2 regions of the Pandoraea sp. SD6-2 genome follow, and region 2 is predicted to be linked to the other one. Evidence: predicted binding sites of a transcription regulator. Region 2 holds the regulator's gene; the other holds the start of a gene.

Region 1 (10,378 bases), on a different contig from region 2:
TTTCCATGTCGATAACTCCGCATTTGCATGCTTGCGCATCGCCGATCTCGTGTCTAGTATACGTCAATATGTTGACGTAATTTGATCGGCGGGCGAGTCTCTTGCGAGGTCAGCAAGGATACCGCGCCCGCCAGCGACTCTGGAGGCAGGACATGCAGCGGTTCGAAGGCAAGACCGTCATTGTGACGGGGGGCGGGGGCGGGATCGGCGGGGCAACATGCCATCGGCTGGGAGGCGAGGGGGCGGCCGTGGCCGTGTTCGATCGCGACTTGGCAGCGGCACAGCGTGTCGCCGGGGAAATTGTCGAAGCGGGGGGGCAAGCGCAAGCGTTTGCGTGCGACATCACCGTGCGCGAGCAGGTCGACTCGGCGGTCGCCGCCGTCTCGCACGCGTTCGGTCCGGTGAGCGTGCTTGTCAATAACGCCGGCTGGGACATCTTCAAGCCCTTTACCAAGACGGCGCCTGCCGAGTGGGAACGGCTGATTGCCATCAACCTGGTTGGCGCGTTGCACATGCATCACGCGGTGTTACCCGAGATGGTGGCGCGGCGCAGCGGGCGGATCGTCAACATCGCATCCGACGCCGCGCGGGTCGGCTCCTCCGGCGAGGCGGTCTATGCAGCCTGTAAAGGCGGAATCGTGGCGTTCTCGAAAACGATCGCCCGCGAACATGCGCGCCACGGCATCACTGTGAACGTGGTGTGTCCGGGGCCGACCGACACGGCGCTGTTTGCCGATTACAAGGAAGGCGCCGGCAACCCCGAGAAGCTGGTTGAGGCATTCACGAAAGCGATTCCGTTGGGCCGCATCGGCCAGGCGAGCGATCTGCCCGGCGCGATTGCCTTCTTCGCCAGCGACGACGCCGCGTTCGTCACCGGTCAGGTGCTGAGCGTGTCGGGCGGACTCACGATGAACGGCTGACGTTTCCCCATCACGACGATGCCGCACACGGCCGAACGTCAAGCGGCCGGCGGCGAGGATCAAGACAATGAACTACGAAGACATTCTGTATGAAGTGCGTAACGGCGCGGCGTGGATCACGATCAACCGCCCGGACAAGATGAATGCGTTTCGCGGGCGCACCTGCGACGAACTGATTCACGCGATCAACAAAGCGGGTTACGACAGGGAGATCGGCAGCATCGTGCTCGCCGGTGCGGGCGAGAAAGCGTTCTGCACGGGCGGCGACCAGTCGGCGCATGAAGGGCAGTACGACGGACGCGGCACCATCGGTTTGCCGATGGAGGAACTGCACAACGCGATTCGCGACGTCCCCAAACCGGTCATCGCCCGTGTGCAGGGATATGCGATTGGTGGCGGCAACGTCATCTGCACCTTATGCGACTTTACGATCGCGTCGGAAAAGGCGGTATTCGGCCAGGTCGGGCCGAAGGTCGGCTCGGTCGATCCCGGCTTCGGCACCGCGTTTCTGGCGCGCGTGGTCGGCGAGAAGAAGGCTCGCGAAATCTGGTACCTGTGCCGTCGCTATACGGCGGCCGAGGCGCTGACGATGGGGCTGGTGAACACGGTCGTGCCCCACGAGCAGCTCGATGCCGAAGTGCAGAAATGGTGCGACGAGATCATGGAGCGCAGCCCGACGGCGATCGCCATCGCGAAGCGCTCGTTCAACATGGACACCGCACAGCAGGCAGGCATCGCCGGCATGGGCATGTACGCGCTCAAGCTCTATTACGAGACGGAAGAATCGCGCGAGGGTGTGCGCGCGTTTCAGGAAAAGCGCAAGCCCGACTTCCGCAAGTACGCCAAATAAGCGAGGAACACCGCGATGCTCAATCCGTATCTCGATGACGATCTCGCGGCGCTGGCCGAGCACACGCAGCGCTTTGCCCAGGCGCGCATCGCGCCCGGTTTTCAGGCGCGCGACAAAACACGTGTGCTTGACCGTCCGCTCATGCGAGAGATGGGGGAAATGGGGCTGATTGCGCCCGAGCTGCCGGAAGTCTACGGCGGCCAGGGCATGGGGCGTCTTGCCGCCGGGGTGATTCACGAGGCCATCGCGCGCGCGGATCTCAGCATGTCGTACGTCAACCTGCTGGCCTCGCTCAACGGTCAGATTCTGGCCGAGCATGGCAAGCCGGAAGTGGTGACGCCGTGGCTGGAGAAGCTCACGCGCGGCGAGACGCTGCTGGCTATCGCACTGACCGAACCCCGCGGCGGCTCCGATGCCGCGAACCTGCGCATGCGTGCTGACTTTGACGGCACGCATTACGTGCTCAACGGCGAGAAGACATCGATCTCGGCGGCCGATCAGGCAGACGCGGCCGTTGTCTTCGCCCGGACCGGCGAGGTGTCCGAACTCGCGCGCGGCATCTCGGCATTTTTTGTGCCGCTCGACCTGCCGGGCGTCACGCGGCAGCGCTTCGACTGTCATGGGCAGCGGGCCATCGGGCGCGGTTCCTTGTTCTTCGAGAACGTTCGAATTCCCGCCGACCATGTGCTCGGCACGCCCGGCGAGGGCTTCGTGCAGGTGATGCAGGGGTTCGATTTCTCGCGGGCGCTGATCGGCCTGCAGGTGCTGGCCGTTGCAAGAGCGGCGCTGGACGAGACATGGGAATACGTCGCCCAGCGCGAGGCGTTCGGCAAGCCGCTCTCGGCATTTCAGGGCGTGTCGCATCCGCTGGCGGACTTCGATACCCAGGTCGAGGCGGCGAGACTGCTTTGCCTGCAAACGCTGTGGCTCAAGGACCGTGGCTTGCCGCACAGTGCCGAAGCGGCGATGTGCAAATGGTGGGGGCCGAAGCTGGCCTACGACACGATTCACCAGTGCCTGTTGATGTTCGGACACGGCGGTTACGACCGTGGCGTGATGGAGCAACGGCTGCGCGACGTGCTCGGGTTCCAGATCGGCGACGGCACGGCCCAGATCATGAAGACGATCATTGCGCGCACCCGGGCGGGCAGGCAGGCCGTGCCGATCTGAGGGCATTGGCGCGGGCGGTAGTCGCGGCATCACCATAACGATACGAACGACACGACAGCACAGGAGACGATGCAATGGAATTTGACGCGGTGTTGCTTCCCCCAAGGCGCGAGCAGAGCGTGGCACGTGGCTGGTGGCCCGAACGGACGATTAACGATGCACTCGATGCTGCGGTGGCGGCGTCGCCCGGCAAGATCGCACTGACGGCCGTGTCGACAGCCACGGGGCAGACCCAGTGCCTCACCTACGCCGCGCTCGCGGACGGTGCCGAGCGTCTGGCGCTGGGGTTGATGCGGCGTGGCGTAGGCCGTGGCGATGTCGTTGCCTGCCAGTTGCCCAACGGCTGGCAGTTCGCGTTGACTTATCTGGCTTGCGCGCGGATCGGTGCCGTGCTCAATCCGCTGATGCACATCTTTCGTGAGCGGGAGCTGTCGTTCATGTTGCGGCATGGCGAGGCGAAGGTGTTCATCGTGCCCTGCCAGTTTCGGGGGTTCGATCATGCTGCGATGGCGCGAGCCCTGCAGCCGGATTTGCCGGACCTGCGGCACGTCATCGTGGTCGATGGCGAAGGTCTTGGCGACGATAGTTTCGACGCCGTGCTTATGGCGGGCGAACCTGCTGCATCGCGCACCGAGCAGGCCGCCATGCAGGCGGCACGAGCCCATCCGGACGACGTCATGCAGTTGATGTACACCTCGGGGACGACGGGTGAGCCCAAAGGCGTGATGCACAGCGCGAATACCACGTTCTCGAACATTCTCGCCTATGCCGAGCGTATGCGCCTCGGCCGCGACGACGTCATCCTCATGGGCTCGCCCCTCGCGCACCAGACCGGCTTCATGTACGGACTCATGATGCCGGTGATTCTCGGGGCGAGCGCCGTGATGCTCGATATCTGGGACCCGGCCAATGCGGTGCGGCTCATCCGCGAGCATGGCGTGACGTTCACGATGGCTTCGACCCCGTTCCTCTCCGATCTGACGAAAGCGGTGGCGGCCGCCGGCGTGCGCGTGCCTAGCCTGCGTGCATTCCTGTGTGCGGGGGCGCCGATTCCCGGCCCCGTCGTCGAGCAGGCGCGTAGCGTGCTGGGCGCGAAAATCGTCTCGGCATGGGGGATGACGGAGAACGGCGCGGTCACGCTGACGCGTCTCGACGATGACGACGTGCGGGCCTCGACGACCGACGGTTGCCCGCTTCCCGGCGTGGAGTTGCGAGTGGTCGATGCGCAGAACGACGAGTTGCCCGCCGGTGAGACGGGGCGTCTGCTCGTGCGGGCCTGCTCGAATTTCGGTGGCTACCTGAAGCGCGCGCAATGGAACGGCACCGACGATAACGGCTGGTTCGACACCGGCGACATGGCATGGCTCGACGCGACCGGCTACGTGCGTATTGCCGGGCGCAGCAAGGACGTGATCATTCGCGGCGGCGAGAACATCCCCGTCGTCGAAATCGAAGCGCTCCTGTACCGGCATCCGGCGGTCGCCTCGGTGGCTATCGTTGCGTATCCGGACGAGCGTCTTGGCGAGCGCGCCTGCGCGGTCATCGTGCCGCGTGCCGGCGAGTCGATCGACCTCGCGACGGTGACTGATTTCCTCGCGTCGCACAAGGTTGCCCGGCAGTACTGGCCCGAGCGGATCGACGTTCGCGACACGCTCCCGACGACACCCACGGGTAAGATACAAAAATTCAAGCTGCGCGAAATGCTCGACGCATCTCGCGCAGAAACGACTGAACGCACACCTTGAGGACGAGTGGCAAATGACATCGAAGGGACTGGATAGCGAATCGTTCGAGCTGTTGCTCGCGGCGGTGCAACGTTTCATCCGCGAGCGGCTGGTGCCTGCCGAGAACGACGTGGAGGAGCACGACGACGTGCCCGCCGCGATCGTCGACGAAATGAAGGAGATGGGTCTGTTCGGTCTGTCGATCCCCGAGGAATTCGGCGGCATCGGCTTGTCGATGGAACAGGAAGTGCGCGTGGCTTATGAGTTCGGGCAGACGTCGCTGGCGTTTCGCTCGGTGTTCGGCACCAATGTCGGGATCGGCTCCCAGGGCATTCTGATGGACGGCACCGAGGCGCAGAAGCGCGATCTGCTGCCGCGTGTGGCGAGCGGAGATCTGATCATGTCGTTCGCGCTCACGGAGCCCGACGCGGGGTCGGACCCGGCGGCCCTCAAAACGCGCGCCGTGCTCGATGGCGACACGTACGTGCTCGATGGCGTGAAGCGGTTCATTACCAACGCACCGCGCGCGGGGGCTTTCACTTTGATGGCGCGCACCGGCGGCGAAGGGGCGGGCGGCATCTCGGCCTTCATCGTGCCGGCCGACACGCCGGGGCTGTCGCTCGGCAAGCCCGACAAGAAGATGGGCCAGCGCGGTACGAAGACCTGCGACGTTGTGCTGCAAGGTGCACGCGTGCCTGCGGCGAATATCATCGGCGGCGAGGCCGGCAAGGGGTTCAAGACGGCCATGAAGGTGCTCGATCGCGGCCGTCTGCATGTGGCGGCGCTCTCTTGCGGCATGGCGCAGCGGATTCTCGACGAGGCGGTGGCCTACGCGCGCGAACGCAAGCAATTCGGTCAGCGCATCGGCGACTTCCAGCTCGTGCAGGCGATGCTCGCGGACAGTCAGGCGGAACACTATGCGGGATGGTCGATGGTGCAGGACTGCGCCGCGCGCTATGACGCCAAGCCCGCGGGCAAGCGCGACGCCGATGTGAGCATGCGGGCGTCGTGCGCCAAGCTGTTCTGTACGGAGATGGTCGGCCGCGTGGCCGATCGCGGCGTGCAGATACACGGCGGGGCAGGTTACATCAACGAGTACAAGGTCGAGCGCTTCTATCGCGACGTGCGCCTGCTTCGTCTGTATGAAGGCACAACGCAGATTCAGCAACTGATCATCGGCCGCGCGCTCATGCAGGACGACTGACGAGCCGCGACCCGCCGGCATACTCCGCCGGTGTGCTCTGCCGGCGCTACGCGAGGGCGCATCATCCTGGTGCGTGCAAGGCGGGTGCGGTACCGCCTTGCACTGCTGCGGTGCAGCAGTTTTCCCTCTAGCTTCGGACGTTTCCCATAGACATTTCTCCTCTTTCGCCTTACCTGGCAAAGCTCTGCCGATAGTGAGGACATGGCTGGCACGCTTGTTGCGTTAGCGTAAAGGCCAGCGGCAAAGGCGTCGCCGGCAACGAATTCAGGTGCGGCGTCGGGCGAGATGGCCTGCGACGTACCCACAGGACAACGGCGTCCCTCCGTGCTTCGGCACGGACGGACGCCGTTTTGTTTTTCGGGCGCTGCACGCGTTGCAACAGGAGAAGACAGCATGCGCAAACCTCGTCTGGTCGTGATTGGCAATGGCATGGCGGGCATCCGCACGCTCGAAGAATTGCTGGAGATCGCGCCGCATCAGTACGACATCACCGTGTTCGGCGCGGAGCCGCACCCGAACTACAACCGCATCCTGCTCTCGCCGGTGCTTGCGGGAGAACAGGCGTTCGCCGACATCGTGCTCAACCCGCTCGACTGGTATGCGGAAAAGGGCATCACGCTGCATCTGGGCAAGGAAGTCACGCAGATCGACCGGCCGCGCCGTGCGGTGCGCTGTGCCGACGGCACCGAAGCGCCGTACGATCGTCTGCTCATCGCCACCGGCTCCAGCCCGTTCATCCTGCCGGTGCCGGGCAAGGATCTCGACGGGGTCATCAGCTATCGCGACATTCGCGACACCGAGATCATGATCGAGACGGCGCGCCTGAAGCGTCATGCGGTCGTGATCGGTGGCGGCCTGCTCGGCCTGGAAGCGGCCAACGGTCTCAAGTTGCGCGGCATGGACGTGACCGTCGTGCATCTGGCCGATACCTTGCTCGAACGTCAGCTCGACAGCACGGCGGGCAAGCTCCTGCAACGCTCGCTCGAAGCGCGCGGTCTCGCGTTCCGGCTGTCGCATCAAACGTCCGCCATTCTCGACGACGGCAATGGTGCCGTGCGCGCCGTGCAGTTCAGCGACGGCGAAACCGTTGCCGCCGACCTTGTCGTGATGGCAGCCGGCATCCGGCCGAATACGGCGCTGGCCGAAGCGGCCGGGCTGTATTGCTCGCGCGGGATTGTCGTGTCCGACACGCTGCAAACTTACGATCCTCGCATCTACGCCGTGGGCGAGTGCGTGAGCCATCGCGGTGTGGCCTACGGTCTCGTGGCGCCGCTGTTCGAACAGGCCAAGGTCTGCGCGAACCACCTCGCGCTCATGGGCATTGGCAGCTATCGCGGCTCGGTGATGTCGACGAAGCTCAAGGTCACGGGTATCGATCTGTTCTCGGCAGGCGACTTTCTCGGCGGCGAAGGCACCGAAGAAATCGTGCTGTCCGATCCGGCGAGCGGCGTCTACAAAAAACTCGTGATTCGCGACGACAAGCTCGTCGGCGCGTGCCTTTACGGCGACACGGCCGACGGTGCCTGGTACTTCAAGCTGCTGCGCGAAGGGCGCACACTGGGCGAATTGCGCGAGCGCATCATGTTCGGCGAGTCGAGTGTGGGCGACGTCGGCACGCAGGGGCAGAACCGCGCGTCGGCCATGTCCGATAGCGACGAAGTCTGCGGATGCAACGGTGTGTGCAAAGGCACCATCGTCAAGGCGATCACCGAGAAGGGCTTGTTCACGCTGGACGAAGTGAAGAAGCACACCAAGGCCGCCAGTTCCTGCGGCTCGTGCGCCGGGCTGTGCGAACAGATTCTGATGAGCACCCTGGGCTCGACCTACGACGCCGCACCAAAGGAAAAGGCCGTGTGCGGCTGCACGGATCTGTCGCACGCCGACGTGCGCCGCGCGGTGCGCGAGCATCACCTCACTACGCATCGCGCCGCCTTCGACTTCCTCGAATGGCGCACCCCCAACGGCTGCGCGACGTGCCGTCCCGCACTGAACTACTACATGCTGAGCACGTGGCCGAAAGAGGCGGTCGATGATCCGCAAAGCCGCTTCGTCAACGAGCGCGTGCACGCCAACATTCAGAAGGACAACACGTTCTCCGTCATCCCGCAGATGAAGGGCGGTGTGACGAATGCGAGCGAGTTGCGCCGCATCGCTGACGTGGCGGACAAGTATCAGATTCCGATGGTCAAGGTCACGGGCGGTCAGCGTATCGATCTGCTCGGTGTGAAAAAGGAAGACCTCGTGAATGTCTGGCGCGATCTGGGCATGCCGTCGGGACACGCCTACGGCAAGTCGATCCGCACCGTGAAGACGTGCGTGGGCAGCGAGTTCTGCCGCTTCGGCACGCAGAACAGCACGCAGATGGGGATCGATCTCGAGACGATGCTCGCGAACATGTGGTCGCCGCACAAGGTGAAGCTGGCCGTGTCGGGCTGTCCGCGCAACTGTGCCGAAGCGGGGATCAAGGACGTAGGCGTGATCGCCGTCGATTCGGGCTGGGAGCTGTATGTCGGCGGCAACGGCGGCATCAAGACCGAAGTGGCGCAATTCCTCGTCAAGGTGAAGACGGCCGAAGAGGTCAAGGAGTATACGGGAGCCTTCCTGCAGCTCTATCGCGAAGAAGCCTATTACCTCGACCGCACGGTGCATTACCTCGATCGCGTGGGTCTCGACTACGTGAAGCAGCGCGTGGTGAACGACGCGGCCAACCGCCGCGCGCTCTACGAGCGGTTGCTGTTCTCGCTCGACGGCCTGCCCGACCCGTGGCAAGCGCGCATCGAGGGGGCGCAAGCCAACGAATACCGTCCGCTCGCGCCGCTGGGCGTGGCACCTGCGATGGCCTGAGGAGATCACCATGACGCTATCCGAACCGATCTGGCTGCATGTGTGCGACGTCGATGAGATCCCGCGTTTGGGCACGCGCGTGCTGCCCCATCCGACCGGCGCTATCGCCCTGTTTCGCACTGAGAGCGATAACGTTTTCGCACTGCGTGACAAATGCCCGCACAAGGGGGGCGCGCTGTCGCAGGGCATCGTGCACGGCGAGAAGGTGACGTGTCCGCTGCATGCCTGGAACATCGATCTGAACACCGGCGAAGCCTGCGCGCCCGATGTGGGTTGCGCGCAGCGCTTTGCCGTGCGGATCGACGCGGGCGAAGTGTATTTGTCGCTCGACGACGCGACGCGTGCCGAGGCCGCCGAAGCCGCGGCTGGCGCTTGACTCTCTTGCCATTGCCGGAGCCCTTATGACCACCCTCACGCAAACCACCTGCTGCTACTGCGGTGTCGGTTGCGGCATGCTCGTGGAGAGCGACGGCGAGCGCATCGTCGGTGTGCAGGGCGACCCGGCGCATCCGGCGAACTTCGGGCGTCTGTGCAGCAAGGGCATGACCCTGCCGCTCACTGCCCAGTCGCTCGCCGGTCGTGTGCTGATGCCCGAGCTTCGCAGCACGCGCGATGCCGCACGCGCGCCCGCGACATGGAACGATGCGCTGGAAACCGTGGCCTCGCGCTTCGCCGACGTCATCTGCCGTCACGGGCCGGATGCCGTCGCGTTCTATGTGTCGGGACAGTTGCTGACCGAGGACTACTACGTCTTCAACAAGCTGGCCAAGGGGCTGGTGCGTACCAACAACATCGACACGAATTCGCGGCTGTGCATGTCGAGCGCCGTGAGCGGCTACAAGATGGCGTTCGGCGCCGACGGCCCGCCTACGTGCTACGACGATCTCGAAGCGGCCCGCACGGTGCTATTCGCGGGCAGCAATATGGCGTACGCGCACCCGGTGTTGTTCCGGCGGCTCGAAGCGGCGAAGGCGGCCGATCCGTCGATCCGCTGGATCGTCGTGGACCCGCGCCGCACCGACACCGCCGCCATGGCCGATCTGCATCTGGCCATTGTGCCCGGCACCGACGTCGCGCTGTTTCACGGCATGTTGCATCACCTCATCTGGGAAGGGCGCATCGATCGCGGATACATCGACGCGCATACGGAAGGGTTCGACGCCCTCAAGCAGGTGCTGCGGGCCTATCCGCCGCAACTCGTGGCGGATATCTGCGGCATTGAAGCGTCCGCGTTGCGGCAGGCGGCCGACTGGTTTGGCGAAAGCCCGGCGGCGCTCTCGCTTTATTGCATGGGGCTGAATCAGTCGAGTCACGGCACCGAAAAGAACCTCGCCCTCATCCATCTGCATCTGGCCACCGCACAGCTCGGCCGCGCAGGCGCAGGTCCGTTCTCGCTCACGGGACAGCCCAACGCCATGGGGGGACGCGAAGTCGGCGGGATGGCCACGATGCTCGCCGCACATCGGGAGATCGGCAACGCGTCGCATCGTGCGGAAGTCGAGCGGTTGTGGGGCGTGCAGGGGCTCTCGGATAGACCTGGCCTGCCCGCCGTCGAGATGTTCGACGCCGTGCGCGACGGGCGCATCAAGGCGATCTGGATCGCGTGCACGAACCCCGTGCATTCGATGCCCGACAGCGAACGCGTGCGCCAGGCGCTGGCAAAGGC
Region 2 (10,378 bases):
CTATTTTCAGCAGGAGTATTTTGTCTACGACCGTGCCGGACAGCCATGTCGCGTGTGCGGCACGCCAATCCGGCAGATCGTGCAGGGCCAGCGCTCCACGTTCTTCTGCCCGCACTGTCAGAAATGACGCAGCAGCGGCGGCAAACGGGATGACCGGAAAGTCCGGCCCGGCCGCCGCCCATCGCCGTACAAGATGCCCCCCAAAAACCGATATGAACGAATCGTCCAGCGACCTTCCTGCCAACTCGCTTGCGGGCACTTTTGCCGAGCGTCTGATCGCTTGGCAGGCCGAGCATGGCCGCCACGATCTGCCGTGGCAGAACACGCGCGATGCCTATCGCATCTGGCTGTCCGAGATCATGTTGCAGCAGACGCAGGTTGCCACGGTGATCCCGTATTACGCGCGATTTCTTGAGCGATTCCCCGATGTCGCCGCGCTGGCGAACGCGCCGCAGGACGATGTGATGGCGCTCTGGAGCGGCCTCGGCTACTACTCGCGGGCGCGCAACCTGCATCGTTGCGCGCAGGTCGTGCTCGCCGAGCATGGCGGACGTTTCCCGACGGACCCAGAGACGCTCGCCACGCTCCCGGGTATCGGCCGCTCGACGGCCGCCGCGATTGCCGCGTTTGCTTACGATGCGCACGCCGCGATTCTCGACGGCAACGTCAAGCGGGTGCTCGCGCGTGTGTTCGGTATCGAGGGATTTCCGGGCACGCCGAAAATCGAGCGGGAAATGTGGGCGTTGGCCGAATCGTTGCTGCCCGGAAGCAATTTGCCCGCCTACACGCAGGGGATGATGGATCTCGGCGCGACGCTATGCGGGCGCGGCAAGCCGCGTTGCGGCGAGTGCCCGTTCGACAGCGATTGCGTTGCGCATGCGACGGGACGCGAGCGGATATTGCCGACGTCCAAGCCGAAGAAGGTTCAGCCTGAGCGTTACGTCGACGTGCTGGTGATTGGCTCGGGCGAGCGCATCCTGTTCGAGCGGCGCCCCGACAGTGGCATCTGGGGCGGGCTATGGAGCTTGCCGGAACTGACACCGCCCACCGGGGAGCGCGAGGCGGACGATGCGTCGCTGCGTGAGCGTCTGAGCGCCCATGCCGCCGCCCTTGGCGCCGCGCAGGGCACCGTGCAGTCGCTTGTGCCGCTGCAGGGGCTCACACACGTCTTCACGCATTTCCGGCTGCACTTGCGCCCGTGGCTGGTAACGCTATCCGGGGCTTCGGCGCAGGGGGCGTTTGCTGCCCGTTCGGGCGACGCCCCCCATGCGTGGCTCGACTCGGCAGGCATCGCCGCGGCCGGATTGCCGTCGCCGATCCGCAAGATTGCCGACGCCCTGCGCATTGTTTCGCCGGGCGACGGCCAACTCTGCCTGCCGGCCTGAATCAGGCTGCGGGCTCGAGGGGAGCGAGTTCGCGATGCCGCACGAGCACGCTGGCTTCCGCGCGGAAGCGCTCGCCTAGCGTTTCGGCGATGAAGACAGAGCGGTGCTGGCCGCCCGTGCAGCCGATCGCCACCGTCAGATAGCTGCGGTTGTCGCGCATGTAGCTTGGCAGCCACTTCTGCAGATACGCGCCGATATCGTTGGTCATCTCGTCGACTTCCGGAATGGCCGAGAGGAAGTCGATCACCGGCTGATCGCGGCCGGTTAGCGGACGAAGCTGCGCGTCGTAATAGGGGTTGGGCAGAGAGCGGACATCGAACACGAGATCGGCGTCCAGCGGCACACCGTGCTTGAATCCGAAAGACTCGAACATCAGCGTGAGTCCGGCGTGATCGTGCTGGACGAATTCACGGATCCAGCGGCGCAGCGCACTCGCGCGCAAATTGCTGGTGTCGATCTGGTGACCGAGTTCGGTCACGCTATTGAGCATTTCGCGCTCTTTCTCGATCGCTTCGACGAGCGAGCCAGTGGCCGACACCGTATCGTCGCCCAGGACAGAGAGCGGATGACGGCGGCGCGTCTCGGAAAAACGCTGCACGAGCGTTTGCGTGGTGGCGTTGAGGAACAACACCCGCACGTCGTGGCCGAAGCGGCGCAGTCCGCCGATGATCGGTGGCAGATCGGCGAGCGAGCCGCCGCTGCGCGCATCGATGGCGACCGCTAGACGTGTGTAGTTCTGCGTTTCGAGATATTCGGCGAGTTCAGGCAGGAAGCGCGACGGCAAATTGTCGACGCAGTAGTAACCCGCATCCTCGAGGACGTTCAAGGCCAGCGATTTGCCGGAACCCGAAACGCCGGTAATCAGTACGATCTTCATGACATTCCCCGAATACAACCATGATGGTAAGCGATTGTGTCTTACGGGTGTCGAGCCGACAGAAACAAGAACGTTCCCGAGGATTTCTCTCGTTTCACGAGAAAAAAGCGTTGCACACGCGACAGCGGCGCCCGTAGGGCGCCGCTGGGTATGCGTTGGCGGGGAAAAGGCGTCAGGCTGCCGGCTTGTTCGACAGGCACGACTTCATGAACGCTTTGCGATCATCGCCCTTCTTGTCGCCAGCCTGTGCGTTACAGGTCTTCATCTTTTCTTGCTGGGTCGGCTTGGCTGCGGCGGCCGGCTTGTTCGACAGGCATTCCTTCATGAACGCCTTGCGGTCGTCACCCTTCTTGTCGGCGGCTTGCGTGTTGCAGGTGCTCATCTTGTTCTGTTGGGCGTTGGCTGCCTTGGCAGCCGGCGCCGGGGCGGCCGTCTGGGCAAATACGGGCGATGCGAGCAGCGGGGATGCCAGAAGCAATGCAGCGAGTGCTTTTTTCATGATCGTCTCTCCATAAGGTCGACACGCACGGGAAGGGGCCGCGTGGCGATTACAACATGAAAGAAAACGCGCCGCAATCGCGCGGCGTTGACAGAAAAAAGCAGAAATTACGGTAAACCCCGGCGTTTCGGGCGACGGCGGGCGCCACCCGTGGGGGATTCAGAGCAGCTTGCCCTGCATGCCGTCCGGGTCCTGCATGGCTTGCCGCTGGCGCTCCATGAAGTCCTTGAGAGTATCGATGCCGCGAAGTTGCAGGATCGTATTCCGCACAGCGGCTTCGACCAGCACGGCGAGGTTTCGCCCGGCCGCCACTTGCAGGATGACCTTGTTGATGGGCAGGCCCAGCACGTCCACTGTCTGCGCTTCGAGCGGCAGGCGTTGGAATTCGCCGTCGGGGCGGCGCACCAACTGGACGATCAGCTTGAGCTTCATCTTCCGGCGCACTGCCGTTTCACCGAAGATCGTCTTGATGTCGAGCAGGCCCAGACCGCGCACTTCCAGCAGGTTTTGCAGCAGCGGCGGGCAGCGGCCTTCGACGAAATCCGGCCCGAGTCGCACGAAATCGACGGCATCGTCTGCGACCAGTCCGTGCCCCCGGCTGATCAGTTCCAGGCCGAGTTCGCTCTTACCGAGACCGGAATCGCCGGTGAGCAGCACACCCATGCCCAAAATGTCGAGAAACACGCCATGCATCGTGCATCGCGGGGCGAACACACGCGAAATGTACAAACGCAGGCTGTCGATGACTGCTGCCGTCGACATCGGTGTGGTGAACAGCGGTGTGGACGAGCGGGTACAGCGCAACACCAGATCGGGCGGGGCTTCGAGGCCGTCGGCGACCACGAGGAACGGCGGTTCGAGCGCAATCACTTCGCCCATATGACGCTTGCGGTTTTCGTCCGTGAGGCGCTGGTAGTAGCGCAACTCAGCCTCACCCAGCACCTGAATCCGGTTCGGGTGGATGAGGTTCAAGTGACCCACGAGGTCGGCGCTGGAGGTGGCGGTGGCCACGCTCTCGGGCGTGAAACCGCGCTCCCATCCCTCATGGCCGGTCAGCCACGACAACCGCAGCGTGGCGGCGTTGTCGTCGAAAATGCTCTGCGCGTTGATGCCGGTCAGTTCCACCGCGTCGCCTCGTTCGGTTGGGTGTGGGAGCTACGAATTCTCTGAATTTCGCGGCGGATACCGGCGCATACGCCGGTTCAGGGCTGCCAGTTGGCGAGTGCGGCGTGGATCTCGTCGGCACTCGGCGCGCGGCTCAACGTCTCGCGCATCGCGCGATCGGAGAGCAACTGGGCAATTTCGGAAAGAATCTCGAGATGTTGCTGCGTTGCCTGCTCAGGCACCAATAGAAAAAACAGCAGGGAAACCGGCTGACTGTCGGGCGCTTCGAAGGGAATCGGGTCTTCGAGACGCACAAATGCTGCCATCGGATGCTTGAGGCCCTTGATACGCCCATGCGGAATGGCCACGCCTTCACCCAGTCCGGTCGAGCCCAGACGCTCGCGTGCGAACAGATTGTCGGTCACAAGCGCGCGCGACAGGCCGGCATTGTTCTCGAAAAGAAGCCCGGCTTGCTCGAAGACGCGCTTCTTGCTGGTGACGGACAGTCCAAGCAGGATGTTGGACGCAGGTAAGAGTTTGACTAAACGGTTCATCTTGTAATGCGGGCGAACGCTTAGTCGCCCTCCAACCCCCGATTGACCTCGCATTATAGACCACCCGCTACGGTGCCCGCGGCAATCCATGGAACTTGGCGGAACCATATAAAAGGGGCCGTTCAACGGCCCCGCGGTGGGTGATGCCAGACTTATGACAGGCGTGCATGCGCTTGGGTGGCGCCGTGCGAACTCACATGCCTGTCAGTCGATGCGACTACCTCGCCCGGACAGGCTCATTGCGGCGGCTCTGCCTCGGGAGGTTGCTGGTGCTTGAGGGCCTCGCGACCGTGATCCTGAACCTTGTCCTTGTATTGCATTACCTTGCGGTCGAGCATGTCGATCAGCTTGTCGATGGCGGCATACATATTCTCGTCACACTTCTCGACGAAAATTTCCTTGCCCTTGAGATACACGGTGACGCTAGCAATCTGGCGTCCGGCCTTCTCCTTGGTCTTGTCGACAGATAGGATCACCTCGGCACCAATGAGCTGGTCGAAATGCCTCAACACGCGTTCGAGCTTGTTGACGACAAATTCGCGCAGTGACGGCGTGAGTTCGAGGTGATGTCCACTGATCTTCAGATTCATAGCTGCTCTCCTTGCTGAAATGCCGAAGTGCAGGCCGCATCATCAACGACGCTGGCTAGCGGGAGTGCGAGCCATTGACGTGACGCAATGTCGCACTGCGGCGTTATGCCCCAGCGAGCCAACATGGCACACCAGGACCGTCCTACAAAGATTTGCGCAAGTTCACTGCGGGGATTCGCATGGCCTCACGGTATTTCGCGACGGTGCGCCGCGCTACCACGAACCCTTGCTCTGCCAGCAGTTCCGCGATACGGCTGTCGGAAAGGGGGGTCTGCGGGTCTTCTGCTCCTATGAGTTGCTTGATGAGTGCGCGGATGGCGGTCGATGACGCTGCGCCACCGGCTTCCGTTGCCACATGTGAACCAAAGAAGTACTTCAGCTCAAAGGTTCCAAATGGAGTGAGCATGTACTTACTGGTAGTCACGCGTGAAATCGTGGATTCGTGTAAGCCCAGCGTATCAGCAATCTCGCGTAAAACCAAGGGCCGCATGCCGATTTCGCCATGCGTGAAGAAGTTCTTTTGACGCTCGACAATCGCCTGCGCCACGCGCAGGATCGTATCGAAACGTTGCTGGATGTTCTTGATCAGCCAGCGGGCTTCCTGAAGCTGCTGCTGTAAGTTGCCGGTGCCCGGATCGTTGCGGTTATTACGCAGTATGCGCGCATACATCTCATTGATGCGCAGGCGCGGCATGACATCGGGATTGAGTTCCGCAGTCCAGCCGCTGCCCTGTTTGCGCACAAGCACATCGGGCACGACGTAATCGGCCTGGGGTGAGCCATAGGCGGCGCCGGGGAACGGGTCGAGCGAACGAATCAGTTGATGGGCGGCGCGCAAGCTGTCTTCGCTCACGCCCAGCTGGCGGCGCAGACGGGTGTAATCGCGTGCGGCCAGCAATTCCAGGTGATCGCTGACGATTCGTAGCGACAGTGTGCGAACGTTGCTCGCGGGCAGACGCTGGAGTTGCAGCCGCAGGCACTCAGCCGGGGTGCGGGCGCCCACGCCCGCCGGGTCGAAGCTCTGCAGCAGTGCGAGTGCGGCGTTGATTTCTTCGGTCTCGAGCGCCAGCTCTTCGGGCATTTCTGCCTGAATTTCATCGAGCATGGTGCCGAGGTAGCCATCTTCGTCGAGCGATTCGATCAGGAATTCCACCAGCGCCCGGTCGCGCGGACTGGCTTTGGTCAGGCGCAACTGGGCCAACAGGTGTTCGCGAAGATTGGGGTGATCGACATGAAGTTGCGGACGGGCGTTGTCGTCGTCGTCCGATGCGCTACCCGAGCGTGCGAAGTCGTTCAGGCTCCAGTCGCTGCCGCTGTCCTGGGCGTTGTCGTCGAAGCGCGTCTCGCCGTCGAGTTCGCGGGCTTCGTCGCGGCCGTTGGCGGGTTCGGAGCTGTCGTTCGTGCTGCTGCCCGACGTGCTCCGCTCGTTGCGCAGCGACCCGTCCGTGCCCACACGTACCGAGCCCGCGAGCCAATCGTCCTCGCGTTCGAGCATCGGGTTCTGGGTGAGGGCGTGCTCGACTTCTTGCTGAAGTTCGAGCGTCGACAGTTGCAACAACCGGATCGATTGCTGCAACTGCGGCGTGAGGGTCAGGTGCTGGGAGGTGCGGAGTTGAAGAGTCGGTTTCATAGCGTATCTCGCCTTCATTGTAGAGGCTTTGTCACGCCAGCGGAACCGGCCCTGTTCCCTATCGGGGGCAGGGTTTACATGCGAAAAATTTGCTTTACATCCGGAAATTCTCGCCCAGATAGACGCGGCGGACGCTTTCGTCGGCCACGATCTGGTCGGGTGTGCCGGCAGCGAGCACCGAGCCTTCGCTGATAATGTAGGCGTGATCGCAGATGCCGAGCGTCTCGCGTACGTTGTGATCGGTAATCAGGACACCGATGCCGCGGTCCTTCAGGAAGCGCACGATGCGCTGGATTTCCAGCACGGCAATCGGATCGACACCTGCAAATGGTTCGTCAAGCAAAATAAAGCGCGGCTGCGTAGCCAGTGCGCGGGCGATTTCCACACGGCGGCGCTCGCCGCCCGAGAGCGACATCGCCGGATTCTCGCGCAGATGGCTCACCTGCAATTCATCGAGCAGCGCTTCGATGCGGCGTTCGATCTCGTCGCGCTTGAGCGGTTTGCCCTGTGCATCGAGTTGCAATTCGAGCACGGCGCGGATGTTGTCCTCGACCGTCAGCTTGCGAAATACCGACGCTTCCTGCGGCAGATACGAGACCCCCATGCGGGCACGTTCGTGAATCGGCAGTTCGCTGATCAGATTGCCGTCGAGCTGAATTTCACCGTCGTCGGCCGGCACGAGGCCCACGATCATATAGAACGACGTTGTCTTGCCTGCGCCGTTCGGGCCCAGCAGACCCACCACTTCGCCGCTTTTCACGTCCAGCGAGACATCCTTGACGACGGTACGGGCGCCGTACTGCTTCTTGAGCGAGCGTACGACGAGCGCGCTCGGCTTGCCCGCCGGGCCGAGGCCGGGATTGATGTTCGAGGCGTTGCTGTTGGCAGAATTACTCACGCGGATTCCCGATACTTTTTGAGGGAGACAGCGGCGGCAGATCGCCCTTGGCGGCTGCCCCCGGCTTGCTCGCGCCGCCGGGCTGCGCCTGATTCGCGCCCGTTGCATTGCGCGGGGCGAGCGTGGCGCGCACGCGGCCGTTCGGATTGTTGGCGTTGACCTGATCTGCGCCGCTGTTCGCGGTATAGACCTCGTTATACGTGTCGTACGTGATCACGCTGCCGTGGATCTCATCGAGCACCTTCGTGCCGCCGGCCAGGCGCTTGAGCGTGGCTTGCGTGGTGAGCGTGGCGACTTCGGTCTTGCCGTTGTAGTAAATCGTCTGACCCCAGCCGTCGATGTACTCGTCGAGGCCGTCGCGCTTCTGGCGCATATAGGCGAGCGGGCCGCCCGGCTTGTAGTAGGCCGTAGCGTACTGATAGCCCTCCGGGTCCTGAGTCACTTCGACGCGATCGGCCTTCAGGAGAATCGTCCCCTTGGTCATCGTCACGTTGCCGGTGAAGATGTTGACCTGCTTGAGGTCGTCATAGCTCATGTGATCCGACTCGATATTGAGCGGCTTGTCGCGGTCGGCACGCTCGGCGTGGGCGAGCGGCGACACCAGTGCGCCGAGCACGGCGAAGGCGGTGGCCAGCGCGCGCAGGGTACGCATCGACAGGAAAACGGGTCGCGGGTTGCGGCGATCGGTCATGGGGTCTTGGAGCCCTGTTTGGTCTGGGGAGGCGCGTTGGTTGCGGCGGGCGGGGCCGGGGGTTTACTGCCCATTTCCGCCGGCTGGATCGTGCCGTGAACATTGCCGAGCAATTGTACGGCGCGCGAGATGTTATTGAAAATCATGCCGTCGCCGTACATCACGGAAGACCCTCGGAAGAGCTGGACGGGAAGTTCCGTGCGTACGATGTCTTCGTTCACCAGCACCTGGAAGTGTTCGGACAGCGCGCGCATTTCCGGATCGCGCGGTCCGGCCTGACGAACGACCACGGCATCGTCGTACATATCGACGATCGACATGTCGGCGTTGAGCGTGCCGCGCTTGCTCGTGGCCGTCACTTCCGGTTGATCCGGCGTGAACGCACGCACGGCGGGCATCGTGAGCGCCGTGGTCTGGTCGTCCTCGAAATGCGTCATGTGGACCGCATTGATGCGGTATTGCGTGAGCCCGCTCGCCGACAGCGTGGAGATGGCCATGTCGTCGGCATAGTAATCGGGAACGTGCCGCTTCACATACGGCGCGCGATCGGCGTCGGAAGGCAGCGTGCGTTGCACGAGCCAGTACGTGCCGGCCGCCAGGCTGGCCAGCGCGACGACGGCGATTAGGGAGGCAGATGAGACGCGTTGAATGGCCATGAGTGATCGGCTTCCTCTGCGCGTCAGGCCAGGGCTTCGGCGAGCAGGGCGTCGTAACGTCCCTGAGCGCGCAGGATGAAGTCGCACAGCTCGCGCGCGGCGCCTTCGCCGCCACGCGTGCCGGCAATCCAGTGGCAACGCGCCCGCACTTCGGCGTGGGCATTGGCCGGGCAGGCGGCGAAGCCGACGCGTGTGAGTACGGGCAGATCGGGCCAGTCGTCGCCGATATGCCCGCAAACATCGGCCGTCACCGACACCTTGGCGCACAGATCCTCGAACGCGGCACGTTTGTCGTGCACGCCCTGATAGACGTAGGCGACGCGAAGATCCGCCGCGCGCTTGGCGACGATGTCGGAGTGGCGGCCGGAGATGATGGCGGTGACGATGCCGGCGTCGGCGAGCAGCTTCAGGCCGTGCCCGTCGAGTGAATCGAACGTTTTGATGACCTCGCCGGCCGGGCCGTAGCGCAGGCCGCCATCGGTGAGCACACCGTCGACGTCGAACACCATGACACGCAGGCGAGCCGCGCGCGCGTTGGCGTCGGCATGGGCCACGTTGGACGAAGTGGATTGGGCGATGCTGGATTGACTCATGGGCTGGAGACTCACACGACCTTGGCGGCGAACAGGTCGTGGACGTTCAGCGCACCGACGAGGCGGTCGTTCTCGGTCACGAGCAGTTGCGTGATGCCGAAACGCTCCATCAGCTCGGCGGCTTCGGCGGCGAGTTGATCGGGGCCGATGGTGCGCGGGCCGGCCTTCATGACGTCGGCCAGCGTGAGCGTGGTGAAGTCGAGCGTACGTTTGAACAATCTGCGCAGATCGCCGTCGGTAAAGATACCCACCACGCGATCGTCGGCATCGACAATCGCGGTCATACCAAGCCCCTTGGCCGTCATTTCGAGCAGGGCATCGGACAGGCTGGCATCGGTGCGCACCCGCGGAATGCGTTCACCGGTACGCATGACATCGCGCACGAAGGTGAGCAGACGCCGGCCGAGGGCACCGCCCGGATGCGAGCGGGCAAAGTCCTCTGCGCCGAACCCGCGGGCGTCGAGCAGCGCGACGGCCAGCGCATCGCCGAGGGCGAGGGCGGCCGTGGTGCTGGCCGTGGGGGCGAGTCCCAGAGGGCAGGCTTCCCGGTCGACGTGTGCGTCGAGATGCACATTCGACAGGCGTCCGAGGCTGGAGCTGGCGTTGCCCGTCATGGCGATGAGCTTCGCGCCGATGCGCTTTATCATCGGCAGGATGCTGACGAGTTCGCCCGTCTCGCCCGAGTTGGACAAGGCGACGACGACGTCGCCGGCCGTGATCATGCCCAGGTCGCCGTGGCTGGCTTCGGCGGGGTGAACGAAGAATGCGGGGGTGCCGGTGCTGGCGAACGTGGCGGCCAGTTTGCGGCCGATGTGACCGGATTTTCCCATCCCGGTGACGACCACACGCCCGCGGCAATCGAGCAGCAGCGAGACCGCTTCGAAGAAGCTGTCGTCGAGGT

What was found. The regulator sigma-54, encoded in region 2, starts transcription at its own class of promoters, with help from an activator protein. The targets are predictions, from matches to a motif close to TGGCANGNAANCTGCTTT.
Region 1: a site for sigma-54 is predicted at 6,075-6,092, ahead of nirB (nitrite reductase large subunit NirB). Genes of this name have one in related genera too.

What each region holds. Positions count from the first base shown of each region.
Region 1 covers NZ_KB944452.1:11,703-22,080, reverse strand. Annotated here, with positions in the region: gene C266_RS15130 (MarR family transcriptional regulator) at 1-7, opposite strand, end outside; gene badH (2-hydroxycyclohexanecarboxyl-CoA dehydrogenase) at 153-920, shown strand; gene badI (2-ketocyclohexanecarboxyl-CoA hydrolase) at 988-1,770, shown strand; gene aliB (cyclohexanecarboxyl-CoA dehydrogenase) at 1,786-2,940, shown strand; gene aliA (cyclohexanecarboxylate-CoA ligase) at 3,015-4,685, shown strand; gene C266_RS15105 (acyl-CoA dehydrogenase family protein) at 4,699-5,868, shown strand; gene nirB (nitrite reductase large subunit NirB) at 6,262-8,712, shown strand; gene nirD (nitrite reductase small subunit NirD) at 8,723-9,088, shown strand; gene C266_RS15090 (nitrate reductase) at 9,114-10,378, shown strand, end outside.
Region 2 covers NZ_KB944454.1:506,084-516,461, reverse strand. Annotated here, with positions in the region: gene mutM (bifunctional DNA-formamidopyrimidine glycosylase/DNA-(apurinic or apyrimidinic site) lyase) at 1-127, shown strand, start outside; gene mutY (A/G-specific adenine glycosylase) at 213-1,385, shown strand; gene rapZ (RNase adapter RapZ) at 1,387-2,262, opposite strand; gene C266_RS18650 (PsiF family protein) at 2,435-2,761, opposite strand; gene hprK (HPr(Ser) kinase/phosphatase) at 2,921-3,886, opposite strand; gene ptsN (PTS IIA-like nitrogen regulatory protein PtsN) at 3,964-4,419, opposite strand; gene hpf (ribosome hibernation-promoting factor, HPF/YfiA family) at 4,656-5,009, opposite strand; gene C266_RS18630 (RNA polymerase factor sigma-54) at 5,152-6,639, opposite strand; gene lptB (LPS export ABC transporter ATP-binding protein) at 6,734-7,504, opposite strand; gene lptA (lipopolysaccharide transport periplasmic protein LptA) at 7,530-8,228, opposite strand; gene lptC (LPS export ABC transporter periplasmic protein LptC) at 8,225-8,884, opposite strand; gene C266_RS18610 (HAD family hydrolase) at 8,908-9,477, opposite strand; gene C266_RS18605 (KpsF/GutQ family sugar-phosphate isomerase) at 9,489-10,378, opposite strand, start outside.